One region of the Solibacillus sp. NPDC093137 genome, then DNA from elsewhere that is predicted to be linked to it. Evidence: predicted binding sites of a transcription regulator. Region 1 holds the regulator's gene; the other holds the start of a gene.
The links. Region 1 encodes LexA, which represses DNA repair genes until DNA is damaged. Its sites were predicted from a motif close to CGAACATATGTTCG; they were not measured.
Positions count from the first base shown of each region.

Region 2: the regulator LexA is predicted to act here: its motif matches at 2,225-2,238, upstream of ACQKN3_RS06435 (WYL domain-containing protein).

Region 1 covers NZ_JBNNVH010000001.1:384,255-390,148, forward strand. The annotation lists gene glnA (type I glutamate--ammonia ligase) at 1-653, shown strand, start outside; gene ACQKN3_RS01850 (gamma-type small acid-soluble spore protein) at 776-1,321, opposite strand; gene ACQKN3_RS01855 (DNA alkylation repair protein) at 1,580-2,287, shown strand; gene ACQKN3_RS01860 (5' nucleotidase, NT5C type) at 2,367-2,912, shown strand; gene ACQKN3_RS01865 (gamma-glutamyl-gamma-aminobutyrate hydrolase family protein) at 3,028-3,723, shown strand; gene lexA (transcriptional repressor LexA) at 3,807-4,430, opposite strand; gene yneA (cell division suppressor protein YneA) at 4,591-4,938, shown strand; gene ACQKN3_RS01880 (YneB family resolvase-like protein) at 4,925-5,581, shown strand; gene ACQKN3_RS01885 (DUF896 domain-containing protein) at 5,646-5,882, shown strand.
Region 2 covers NZ_JBNNVH010000001.1:1,250,630-1,256,523, forward strand. The annotation lists gene ACQKN3_RS06410 (class I SAM-dependent methyltransferase) at 1-161, opposite strand, end outside; gene ACQKN3_RS06415 (BrxA/BrxB family bacilliredoxin) at 149-583, opposite strand; gene ACQKN3_RS06420 (aspartyl-phosphate phosphatase Spo0E family protein) at 900-1,064, shown strand; partial or broken gene ACQKN3_RS06425 (TerC family protein) at 1,238-1,719, shown strand; gene ACQKN3_RS06430 (hypothetical protein) at 1,750-1,884, opposite strand; gene ACQKN3_RS06435 (WYL domain-containing protein) at 1,971-2,195, opposite strand; gene ACQKN3_RS06440 (GNAT family N-acetyltransferase) at 2,322-2,855, shown strand; gene ACQKN3_RS06445 (hypothetical protein) at 3,073-3,336, opposite strand; gene ACQKN3_RS06450 (hypothetical protein) at 3,680-4,162, shown strand; gene ACQKN3_RS06455 (GNAT family N-acetyltransferase) at 4,295-4,834, opposite strand; gene ACQKN3_RS06460 (hypothetical protein) at 5,093-5,470, opposite strand.

The DNA of each region.
Region 1 (5,894 bases):
ACGCAACATTCATGCCAAAACCTTTATTCGGTGAAGCCGGATCAGGAATGCACTTCAACGTTTCGTTATTTAAAGGAAAAGAAAACGCCTTTTTTGATGAGTCTACTGAATTAGGTCTTTCTGAAACAGCGATGCAATTCATGGCAGGTGTACTTAATCATGTTCAAGGCTTTACTGCAATTACAAACCCGACAGTAAACTCTTATAAACGTTTAGTACCAGGTTATGAAGCACCATGTTACGTAGCATGGTCTGCACAAAATCGTTCACCTTTAATTCGTATTCCTTCTTCTCGCGGAGTTTCAACACGTGTAGAAGTTCGTTCGGTCGATCCATCAGCTAACCCATATTTGGCGATGGCAGTAATTTTAGAGGCTGGTCTGGAAGGGATTCGTAAAAAATCAACGCCACCACCAGCAATTAACCGCAACATTTATGTAATGAGCGAAGAAGAGCGTAAAGCAAACGGCATTGATAACCTGCCTGCAGCTTTAGACGACGCTTTAAACTTACTTGCAAAAGATGAAGTTGTTCAACGAGCATTAGGCAACCACATCTATGCTAACTTTAAAGAAGCAAAAGAAATCGAATTCGACATGTACCGTTCTACTGTCCATCAGTGGGAACGCGACCAATATATGAAGATGTACTAAGAGAAAGCGCTGGAGTTAAAATTCTAGCGTTTTTTTTATATGTATACATATTATTTAAAATTATAACCAATATAATTTTGAACTAAAAAAACCGGCAATAAAAATTGCCGGTTCAATATTTTTTATTTATTGCCGTTTTGGAATTTGTTCTTACCAAATTGACCCGATGCTTGTTGTTTTTTAGCTTCGGCCTGCTGGTTTTGCTGTTTCACTTGGTTAACATCTGTTTCCATGCCAAACTCAGCGCTCATTGAAGAAAGCTTCTTCTGTAAACCGCTGTTTGCGAACAAACCGGAAGATTGTTGCTTTTTGGCTTCGGCCTGCTGGTTTTGCTGTTTTACTTGGTTAACATCTGTTTCCATGCCAAATTCGGCGTTCATGGAAGAGAAGTTTTTCTGTAAACCATTATTCGCGAACAATCCAGAAGATTGTTGCTTTTTGGCTTCAGCTTGCTGGTTTTGCTGCTTCACTTGGTTTACGTTAGTTTCCATCCCGAATTCAGCATTCAAGGAACTTGATTGCTTTTGTAAACCGCTGTTTGCAAACAAACCGGAAGATTGTTGCTTTTTAGCTTCAGCTTTTTGGTTTTGCTGTTTTACTTGATTAACGTCCGTTTCCATACCGAATTCGACGTTTTTATTATTGATGTTGTTTTTATTTTTTGACATCAATATCACCTCCTGAGATTATTCTGTTCAGAGGTTGTTTTATTATTCGGTTAAATAATTTGCCAATTTTTTTATTAAAGTACAGGGCAACAATAAAAGGACACTGAAGCTTGAGTGTATGTCGCCGTATATATCCCGTAAATACTGTTTTAAATGAAATATATACCAGCAAGCTTATTGAGAAGAACGCTAGGTATGTTTGGCGATTAAATCATATAATAGTATAAGACAAAAATAATAATAAAAAAGGAGGAAATTATGAAACTCGATACAATGATGCAAGAGTTAGAAGCACTTGGGAAAGAGCGTACAAAAAAGATTTATATGTCCAATGGGGCAAAGGAGCCGTTGTTCGGTGTAACGATTGGCTCGATGAAACCGTATGTAAAACAAATAAAAATAGACCAGGAACTGGCCGAACAGCTCTATGCTACAGGCAACTATGATGCTATGTATTTCGCAGGAATTATTGCGGATCCGAATGCAATGACTGAGGAAGATTATGACCGCTGGATGGAACAGGCCTATTTCTATATGATTTCGGATTATGTTGTGGCAGTAACTCTGGCGGAATCTGATATTGCGCAAGAAGTAAGCGATAAGTGGATTGCCAGTGGTGAGGATCTGAAAATGTCGGCAGGGTGGCATTGCTACTGCTGGCTTCTCGGCAATCGTAAAGATGAGGAATTTTCAAAGGAAAAGTTAATGGACATGCTCGAGTATGTAAAACAAAATATCCGTCAAGCACCGCAGCGCACACAGGTGGCGATGAACAATTTTGTCATGACAGTCGGTGTTTCATTTAAACCTTTACATGATGAGGCAGTGCAAATTGCAAATGAGATCGGACCAATTGAAACGAAACGGGAAGGGAAAAAACCGGGTTTGCTTCATGCATATGAGGAAATTGAAAAACAGGTGGAAAAAGGGCGAATCGGTTTTAAACGTAAATATGTACGTTGTTAATTGTAAAGAGTTATACCTTGTTTTTTCACAATACAATTGTATAAACTAAAATTATGGGAATTTCAAGGAGGCTTATTACATGAAAAAAAGTATTGCTATCGATATGGACCAGGTACTAGCTGATTTTTATTCGAAATTACGTGTGACATATAACGAAAATTTCGGAACAAATTTTACAGATGAAGAGTTTCTTCTGACGACACAGCGCGATTTGCCTCGAGAAGATGCGAAGAAATTATTTGCAATATTAAATGAGCCTGACTATTTCAGAGATTTAAAAGTACTGGATGAAGATGCGATTAAAGTCATTCAAGAGTTGCAGGAACATTATGAAATTTTTATTGCGACAGCTGCAATGGATGTACCGGGTTCATTTACAGCGAAATACGACTGGTTAATGGAGCATTTACCCTTTATTAAAACACAGAACATTGTGTTTTGCGGAAATAAAGCGGTAATACATACCGATTATTTAATTGATGACAGCCCACGCCAACTCGCAGCATTCAAAGGGACAGGTATATTGTATTCGATGCCGTACAATCGATCAGAAGAAGGTTTCATGCGTGTTCATAACTGGAAAGAAATTAAACAGTATTTTATAAAACAAATGGAAAGTGTTTAATAAGTAAAGGGTTGCGATTCTGCAATCCTTTTTTATTTTTGTAGTCATTTCGTATAACGCAATAGTATAATTTAAATTATTGGAATTATCTATAAATTATAAGGGGATAAAAAGAATGAAACCGATTATTGGATTAACAATGTATGATTTTGACAAGAAGTTGGATATTAATAACACGTATTTAATTTCAATTGAACAAGCGGGAGGTATACCGATTTGTATACCGAATGCTACAGAAGAAAACGTAAATGAGTTATTAGATCTAATTGAAGGCCTCGTATTAATTGGTGGAGCGGATATAGATCCATTGTTGTTTAATGAAGAACCGCACCGTCATATCGGAAGTGTTGTACGGAAACGTGATGACAGCGATCTTTTATTGATGAATGAAGCCTATAAAAGACAAATGCCTGTTCTCGGTATTTGCCGCGGACAACAGATTATGAATGTCGCATTCGGGGGGAAGATAATTCAGGATATACCCTCACAAGTAGCGAACACAATTTTACATAAACAGCCTTCAAAGCGAGGGGAACTGGCACATACCGTTGAAGTAAAGACACCTAAATTTAAAGAGATTTTTAAAGAAGACTCATTCCGTGTAAATACATTTCATCATCAATCGGTTGGAAAGCTGGGGAAAGGGCTCGTTGTTTCGGCACTTGCTAAGGACGGCATCATTGAAGGGATTGAACATGAATCGCATCCATATTGTGTCGCGGTGCAATGGCATCCGGAAGAATTGGCTCCGAACGGTGATGTTTATGCACAGCGCTTATTTAATAGTTTTGTAGAAGCATGCAATAAATAACGAAAGGCTTAGTCGTTCGCGGCTGAGCTTTTTATTTTGTAAATAAAAAACTTGCCGATTCTATTAGAATGGCAAGTTGATGATTAATGGATATTTCGATAGAGGCCGACCACTTTACCTAAAATAGAAACTTGGTTGACAATGATTGGCTCCATTGAGCTATTTTCAGGCTGTAAACGGAAATGAGTTTTTTCTTTGTAAAAGCGCTTAACAGTTGCTTCATCGTCTTCCGTCATTGCTACGACAATCTCTCCATTGTTCGCAGTAGACGTTTTTTTAACGATCACATAATCCCCATTTAAAATCCCGGCTTCAATCATGGATTCTCCCATAATCTCAAGCATAAATAATTCCTCTTCCGGTGAGCCGTAAGCATCCGGCAACGGGAAATATTCCTGGATATCCTCGATTGCAGAAATAGGCAGACCAGCTGTAACTTTACCGATCAACGGAACATGAATGACACCTTGTTTTGCGATATTCATCTCTTCCTGATCCAATATTTCAATGGCACGCGGCTTTGTAGGATCACGGCGGATAAGCCCTTTACTTTCTAAACGAGCTAAATGCCCGTGGACAGTTGAACTGGAAGCTAAACCTACTGCTTCTCCAATTTCGCGAACTGATGGCGGATAGCCTTTAGCACGAACTTCCTCTTTTATAAAAGTTAGAATAGCTTGCTGCCGCTTTGAAATTTTTTGTGTCAACTAACTCACCTCTTTATCATGCTATTTTTCTTAAAGTAAGTATAGCAGTATGCGAACATGAATGCAAACATAAGTTCGAAAAAACGGTTGACAAAAACATACGTTCGTATTATTATGAGAACAAACATTCCGAACATACATTCGAAAGAGGGTTTTTCAAATGAAAAGAGTTAAATTAAATGGCTTCACATCAATGTTTCTACTATTCTCTGTACTTATGATTGCTTTATTCATGATGCAGGATGATAAAATTGAATTATACGAACACGTAAGCATAGAGCATGGCGATACTTTATGGTCGTTGGCAGAACAATATCGTGGTAAAATGGCTAAGCATGATTGGATCAATGAAGTAAAAAAGGAAAACGGAATGCTGGATGAAAAAGTTGTTTTAGGACAAGTATTGGTTGTGCCTGTAGAAAAAGATTCACAATACATTGCTCAGCTGAATGAATCCTCCGATATGCAATTGATTAAAGTAGCGAGAGGGAACAATGATAAAAACTAAAGCAGTAATCTATTGCCGTGTCAGTACGGATAAAAATACACAAGAAACATCGCTAGTGCGTCAGCAGGAGGAGCTGACAAAATACGCAAAATCATTCGGCTATAAAGATGTGGAGATTTTCATGGACCAGCATAGTGGATATGATGTCGATCGAGACGGATTACTCGACATGCTTGACTACATGAAAGAGTACGGTATTAAAGCATTATTTGTACAGGATGAAACCCGTTTAGGGCGAGGGAATGCCCGTATGGCAGTGCTGCACCTACTGCAAAAATATGAAGCGACAGTATATACATTGAATGATGCAGGTCCTGTCGTATTAAACGAAATGGATACAATGCTGCTCGAAATTTTAGCGATTGTCGAAGAGTATCAGCGTCGTATGCATAATGCAAAAATCCGCCGGGGAATGCGCCGCGCTGTAGAAAATGGCTACCAGCCGCAAAATAATTTGAAAAACCGCGGTAATATTGAAGGGCGTGAACGAAAAGAAGTGCCTGTCGAAGAAATTGTTCAACTGCGTCAGAAAGGCTTAACCTTTGCAGAAATTGCTACGACTTTGTCTGGCTTGGGCATTTCTATCAGTAAAGCGACCGTACATAGAAGATATATTGAATATATGGAGCGACTTGAAGAGTAAACACTTGTTTTCAAGTCGTTTTTTTTATACCTTTGTAGTAGGTAGGAAGAAAGGTGAGATTCAAATGTTATCAAAAGAAAAATTAGCTCGCATTAACGAGCTTTCTAAATTAGCGAGAGAAGGTAAATTGACGGAAGAGCAGGCGAAGGAACGTACAGCGCTGCGCAAAGAATATTTAGATACTTTCCGTACTACAATGCGTGATACAATCGAGCATGTAAAAGTAATTGATGAAGAAGGCAATGATGTGACACCTGAAAAATTAAAACAAATTAAATCACAGAAGAAATTCTTAAACTAATAACATTTCATT
Region 2 (5,894 bases), 870 kb from region 1:
GCAACTATGACATTGGCATCGTACACTTCGGAAAGCTTACGTACCGAACGTTTTTGGCGCGGAACAATTTTTGCCTGCAGCTCCTTACTAGCAAATTCAGCTAACTGAAGCGATTGCTCGTCCGGTCTGCCTGCAGTTGTGACAATTGTTACTCGGCACATACTTGTTTTAACACATCTGATAAATGATCACGGATTTGTTCCATTGGATGACCTTCGATTTGATCACGTGGAATGAAGTAAGCTAATTGACCATCTTTTAAAATCGCCATTGATGGTGAGCTTGGTGGCACTTCATCAAAGTATCCGCGCATTGCTGCAGTCGCTTCCGGGTCTTGACCAGCAAATACCGTTACAAGCTGATCCGGTTTTACATCTGCTACTGCTTCACGAGCAGCCGGACGTGCTAGACCTGCAGCACAACCACAAACTGAATTGATTACAACTAAAGCCGTCCCTTTTGTTTCAGCCATAAATTCGTGTACACTATCTGCCGTAGTTAATTGTGCAAAGCCTGCACTCTCAAGTTCCGTACGCATTGGCTGTGTTACTTGACGCATATATTCATCATAAGCATTTGTCATTTTTCATAACCTCTTTCTGTTTATATGTATTCACATCGCTCATTATATCAATGATATTACCAGTTGTACAAAAATTGGATTTCACCGATTTCCGACATTTTCAAGAACCCAACAAATATCCATACATTTTAAATTAAGTCAAATATAAAGCACCCTATTTATGTATAAAGTTTATATTTTTTACAAATTATTGAATTATGCTTTTTTAGCATGTTTCGACATATATCTTGTCCGAAATAAGATAGGATGAAACAGTTGTCATTTTATTTCAACAAAAGTTTAAACCTACCAACTACTACTGAAGGGAAATTTATCGATGAAATTTTTACTATTAAAAAAGCTACTAAAACTACGAATTGAGACAAAAAGAAAACTTATGTACAAAAAAGCAAATGATTTAGGATTCACTCATCCGGAAGTCGTGAATTGCAGTCAGGAACTGGATGAATTACTTAATAAGTATTCAGATATTGCCGCTTAATTAAAAAGAAGGCTTACATATTGTTTTGCTTCTAATTGAATTTGAGTAAATATCGATCTATTACTTGTACATAGTTCATTGAATACCAATGAACTATGTGTTTGTTTTGTAAAAACCCTTTTTTAACACTACTATCCCACCTTATCTTATTACTATGAATCTCTCACCAAAGTGCCTTCATTTTCCGTTTTGCTTCTTTATATATCATAACGTTTCTTGTAGATGTATGGCAGGTTCAGACTATTGGTCCTCTATATCTATTATTTATAACGATCAATCACATTGTAAGGAAACTATACTTTAAAAATAAAGGATCAAAAAAGGAAAAGGAACAAAAAAATCTGGATTTTGGGGTACGGTTATAAAAGTTGAATTAGCGGATATAGCGCATGGACGGCGGAAAGTTCCTTGTCATATTTGCAGGGGGATTAATCGGATTAATTATTATGAGGTTTGCTGCAAACTTCTTTGTGAAACTTCTTGAATCTAAATCTGGACTAGAAATTGCAGCGAGTTTGCCCACTCCCTTGAGTGGAAATTAATATTTTTTAGAGTGTTAATCGCAATCGCTGGTTGGTTTTTATCCGGTGGCAAAACAAAATCTTCTAAAGAATACCTTCACAGAAATATACTTAATTCTGTGCTAAAAAAATAACCCTCCACAATTAAAAGTGGAGGGTTTTATTTATTTTGTTTTAACATAATCCGAAATTTCCTTTCTTGTTAAATACATACTTTTTAATTTGTTTAATCTTGGTTTACTCTTCACATTATTCACAAAAAAGTTTGTTGCCCCCATTCTTTTTAAAGCTTGCATCACTTATTCACCTCCCTAAACTTAATATAACACAAATAGTCAGAAAATTCCACATAATTATCAAAAAAATGATAATACTTATATATATTCTATGCTTGTAACCCTCTCGCTTTTTTATTTACCGGATGTACAGCTAAAATATTATCTACAATAAAATTTCGTTTTGCATGACGGAAAAAACAATACGCTTGCACATGTTCTCCGGAGATTTTAATTAGCTTTATTCGACGCTTTGTTATTGACTTGTCTTTGGCGAAATACACAATATCCAAAATTTGATTGTGTTGCAATGCCTTTTGCAATTGTTCTTTCATTAACTTTCCACCTTTCTTAACTCCATTATAGAACAAATGTTCCCTATTTACAATTATCAAAAATACCCTTATTTCCCTTTACTATGTTACAATAATAACCATATACAATATAAGGCAGGTCCACCGATGAATATTTACCCTTATGAAAAGAAATATGCAGTGCAAATTGCAACACTGCTCAATGATTTTTTACCATTTGAACCAGAAACGACCGATACCGTTGATCAGGCTGGAGGCATTCGTTATATAGCCGTTAATGAGTTTGATGAAGTTGTCGGTTATATTGCGGGTTATGAAATAAAAGATTTCAACAAGGAATTCCCCTATTTTCTTGAAGAGCTTCAGTCGTTAAAGGAACTGGTCACATCAGGGATCAGTTATTATACAAGTCATTTTGTCGTCCATCCAAACGAGCGAAAAAAAGGAATTGGAACAAAACTAGTACGTGCTTACCTCGATGCCGTACAGCCGGTTGCAAAAACGATTGTTACGGTTGGATGGGTTCAATCCGATACTAACCGCTGGGCAGCTGAGCGGCAATTTGCAGCACAGGGTTTTGAACCATTTATTTATATGCCGCGCTATTTCGAGCCCTATCAAGTTGATTGCCCAAGCTGCAAAGGTCTTTGTTATTGTGATGCACATATTTTTGTGAAATAATCGCTGAATTGATTATGGGATGCAAGAAAACCGATGACATTGCAAACCCCTTGTACGTTCAAACCGTTGTCAATATTGGCTTTTAGTAGAAGTGGATAAATAAATGCATAAAGAATAAACCTATAGAAAAAGCAGAAACGTTGACTTAACAATGTTTCTGCTTTTCGTTTATTCCCAACTTTGATTTGGGAACGTTTTTCAAGTTTATTATGTATGTTTAATTCATTTGTTCGGCTAAAAAATTCTCTCCAAAATGTGTTAGCTTGGCTTTGCTTAGGTCAACAGAGTGTACTCTTTCGTCATAATATTCATCATCATCGCCAAACCAGTAGATAGTAACCTCTTTAATGTACTTAACATCATCCAAGTATTCGATAAATTCTGCCCATATATCTAAATGTAATTTGTAATCTGTATGACTAGGTGTACGTCCATTTTTAAGGTCATTTAAAATGCTAAGTATTATTTCTTTATTTTCCAAATTAAATACCTACCTTTCAAAATGTATGGTTGAAATAATCTAACGCCCACAAAGTGTCATTGAAGTGATCCCTTAAAGTTAGACACAATAATTTCAGGCAACCATTTGGTCAAGAGTTTGATATTGTATCGGGCTCATGCCTTTTTATTTTTCCTTATCCGCTTTGTTTTGTAATAGTATATTTTTCTAGAAAGGTCTCTACACCGTTATGTTCATATTGTTTCACCCATGTTAATAGGTGACGATGGGATACCCCTATTGTGATATTTTGAGTGATTTCAGTTCCGAAAATATATTTCAGAATAATTAAGTAATATATAATTACAAAGAAGGGGGTGAGTTTTTGAAAAGATGGACTTGGCTTATCATTATAGGAGTACTTATTTCAGGTTACATATATAATATTAATTCAGCTAAGTATGGGGAATCTAAAGTATCTGAAGTATTAAAAATTGCTGAATCGAATTATTCGAAAGAGCTGTATACTACTGGAATGATTAATTATATTCCCAAAGATATTACAAAAGGCAAAAAAATAACACTTTCAACAGAAATGATAGCAAACTTACTGAATCAATTAGAAAACACAAAGGTAACAGGTATTAAACCCAAAGATTTAAAAGATTTAAATGAACTTGATTACTATATTATTGATTTAGAATCAACGGTTGCGGATAATCTTATACTTTTTGTTGGTCAAGATGAAAATACTAAAAATAGTATTTTAGAAGTATTCGCTATTGATAAGAAATTAGCAGACAAATATCTCATGCAAGACAAAGAAGTTTTCAATTTAATTGCAGATTTAATAAAACAAGCCCATTAATTAAAGTTTCATTTGGAGACTTACTGTCCATAAACAGCCGAAACATCCTCTATTCAATAGAATAGAGGATGTTGGCTCCCAAAGTTTCATTTGTTAACGTTATTTCAGTTGTTTGTGCATGGCTATAAAGGATTAATCTTTCTGCATTTCCCATTCTTCTCGTAAAATTCCCATTCTAATCGAATCGTAGTAATTCCCTTCATAATAACGAACTTTACGAATGCGTCCTTCTAATTGCATCCCTAATTTTTCACCTACACGAATCATCCGTTCATTTCCAGACCATGTAGTAAAGCCAACACGAACTAACGGCATTGTATTGAATAAATGATCAATCCAGAGTTTTAAAGTACGAGTGCCAAGCCCTTTTCCCCATTTTCCGACTTCGTAAAAAAGAATGCCCATCTCTAACCATTTCGAGGCTTCATGTTCCCAATAATAAGATACTGTTCCACACAAAATACCATCTACTTCAACTACCCAAACGTTTTGTTGACTCATCCACTCTCTGCCAATAGGTAAAAATTCATCGAAAGACTTTGTTTCATGCGGGTAATACGGTGCATTCCATTTTTTCCATTCAGGTTTTTTTTCATTAAATTCTAATTCCCAAATACGATGTAAATCCGTTTCTTCTATTGGACGGATTATTAAGTTTTGATCTTTATACAAGTTATAGTTCCTCTTTTCAAATAAATTTCTTTTCATCGTCTTGTGAATTGAAAAGAGTAAGTATGTAGACTACTTTTCAATCCCCTTTGTTACCTGTTTCATATTAATCAATCCTTTCAAAATAAAATTATTTTAATTATATCTTAATTTTCAGAAATAAATAATTATTAAAACGGTATTTAGAGAAAAAAAGCTACCAAGGCGATGTTTTGGAACATCTATCCCTCATTTTGAATTTCAAGAAGGCTACTTTTTATTTTATTGAAAAAATCTAATGCAACAATTTTGATTGTCATGCAAGAACCGTAAATCTTCAGGTGTTATTTGTTGTGGATTAAGTCGATACATATTGTTCGAAGGTACTTTTTCACTGTGCCATATCGACCAAAATTCTACTCGATCTTGTTCTTTAACATTTTCTTTAATATAGTCAACAAGTTGATCTAGAGGCTTTCCATTCCCTCTCACCTTGTAAACAAAAGGCTTTTGGATTTGTCCTGCTGCTGCAATCGGAGGATTCTTTCGACAAGGAAGAATCTCAAACTGTGTTTCTAAAGCATAATCTTCTAAAGTTGCGAAAGAGTTTTTAATAATTGGTAAAGGGTTTTTTGAAGCAAAATATCGACAAAGGCTCATTATAACGCCACTTTCTATATGTTTTTAATTAAATATTAAACTAAATAACGGCAAATTAATAACCAAAAGTTATATCGTCCCCAAAGCAACGTGTGGGGTTATTTCAAATTGGTTTGTTGCAGTAGTATACCCGCTAGTTGAACAAGTATCTTCCATAATTTCGTCTTTTAGTACTTAAGAATTATAATAACTTGTTATGTTAAATTGTATTTCAGTTTCAAAATTACATTTTTTAATAACGTCAGCTGCAAACTGTTGTACTTCTTTTTTGGTGTTTTCATCGAATTTATCGTGTGCTAATACTAATGTTATTATAACGTTTTTGTCTATAGATACTTCCCCCTGTAAACTACTACCCTGTAACGTTTGGTAACCTAATTAAAGTAAAAAGCAGCTAAGATAGTGTATTAGTCTTAGCTGCCGA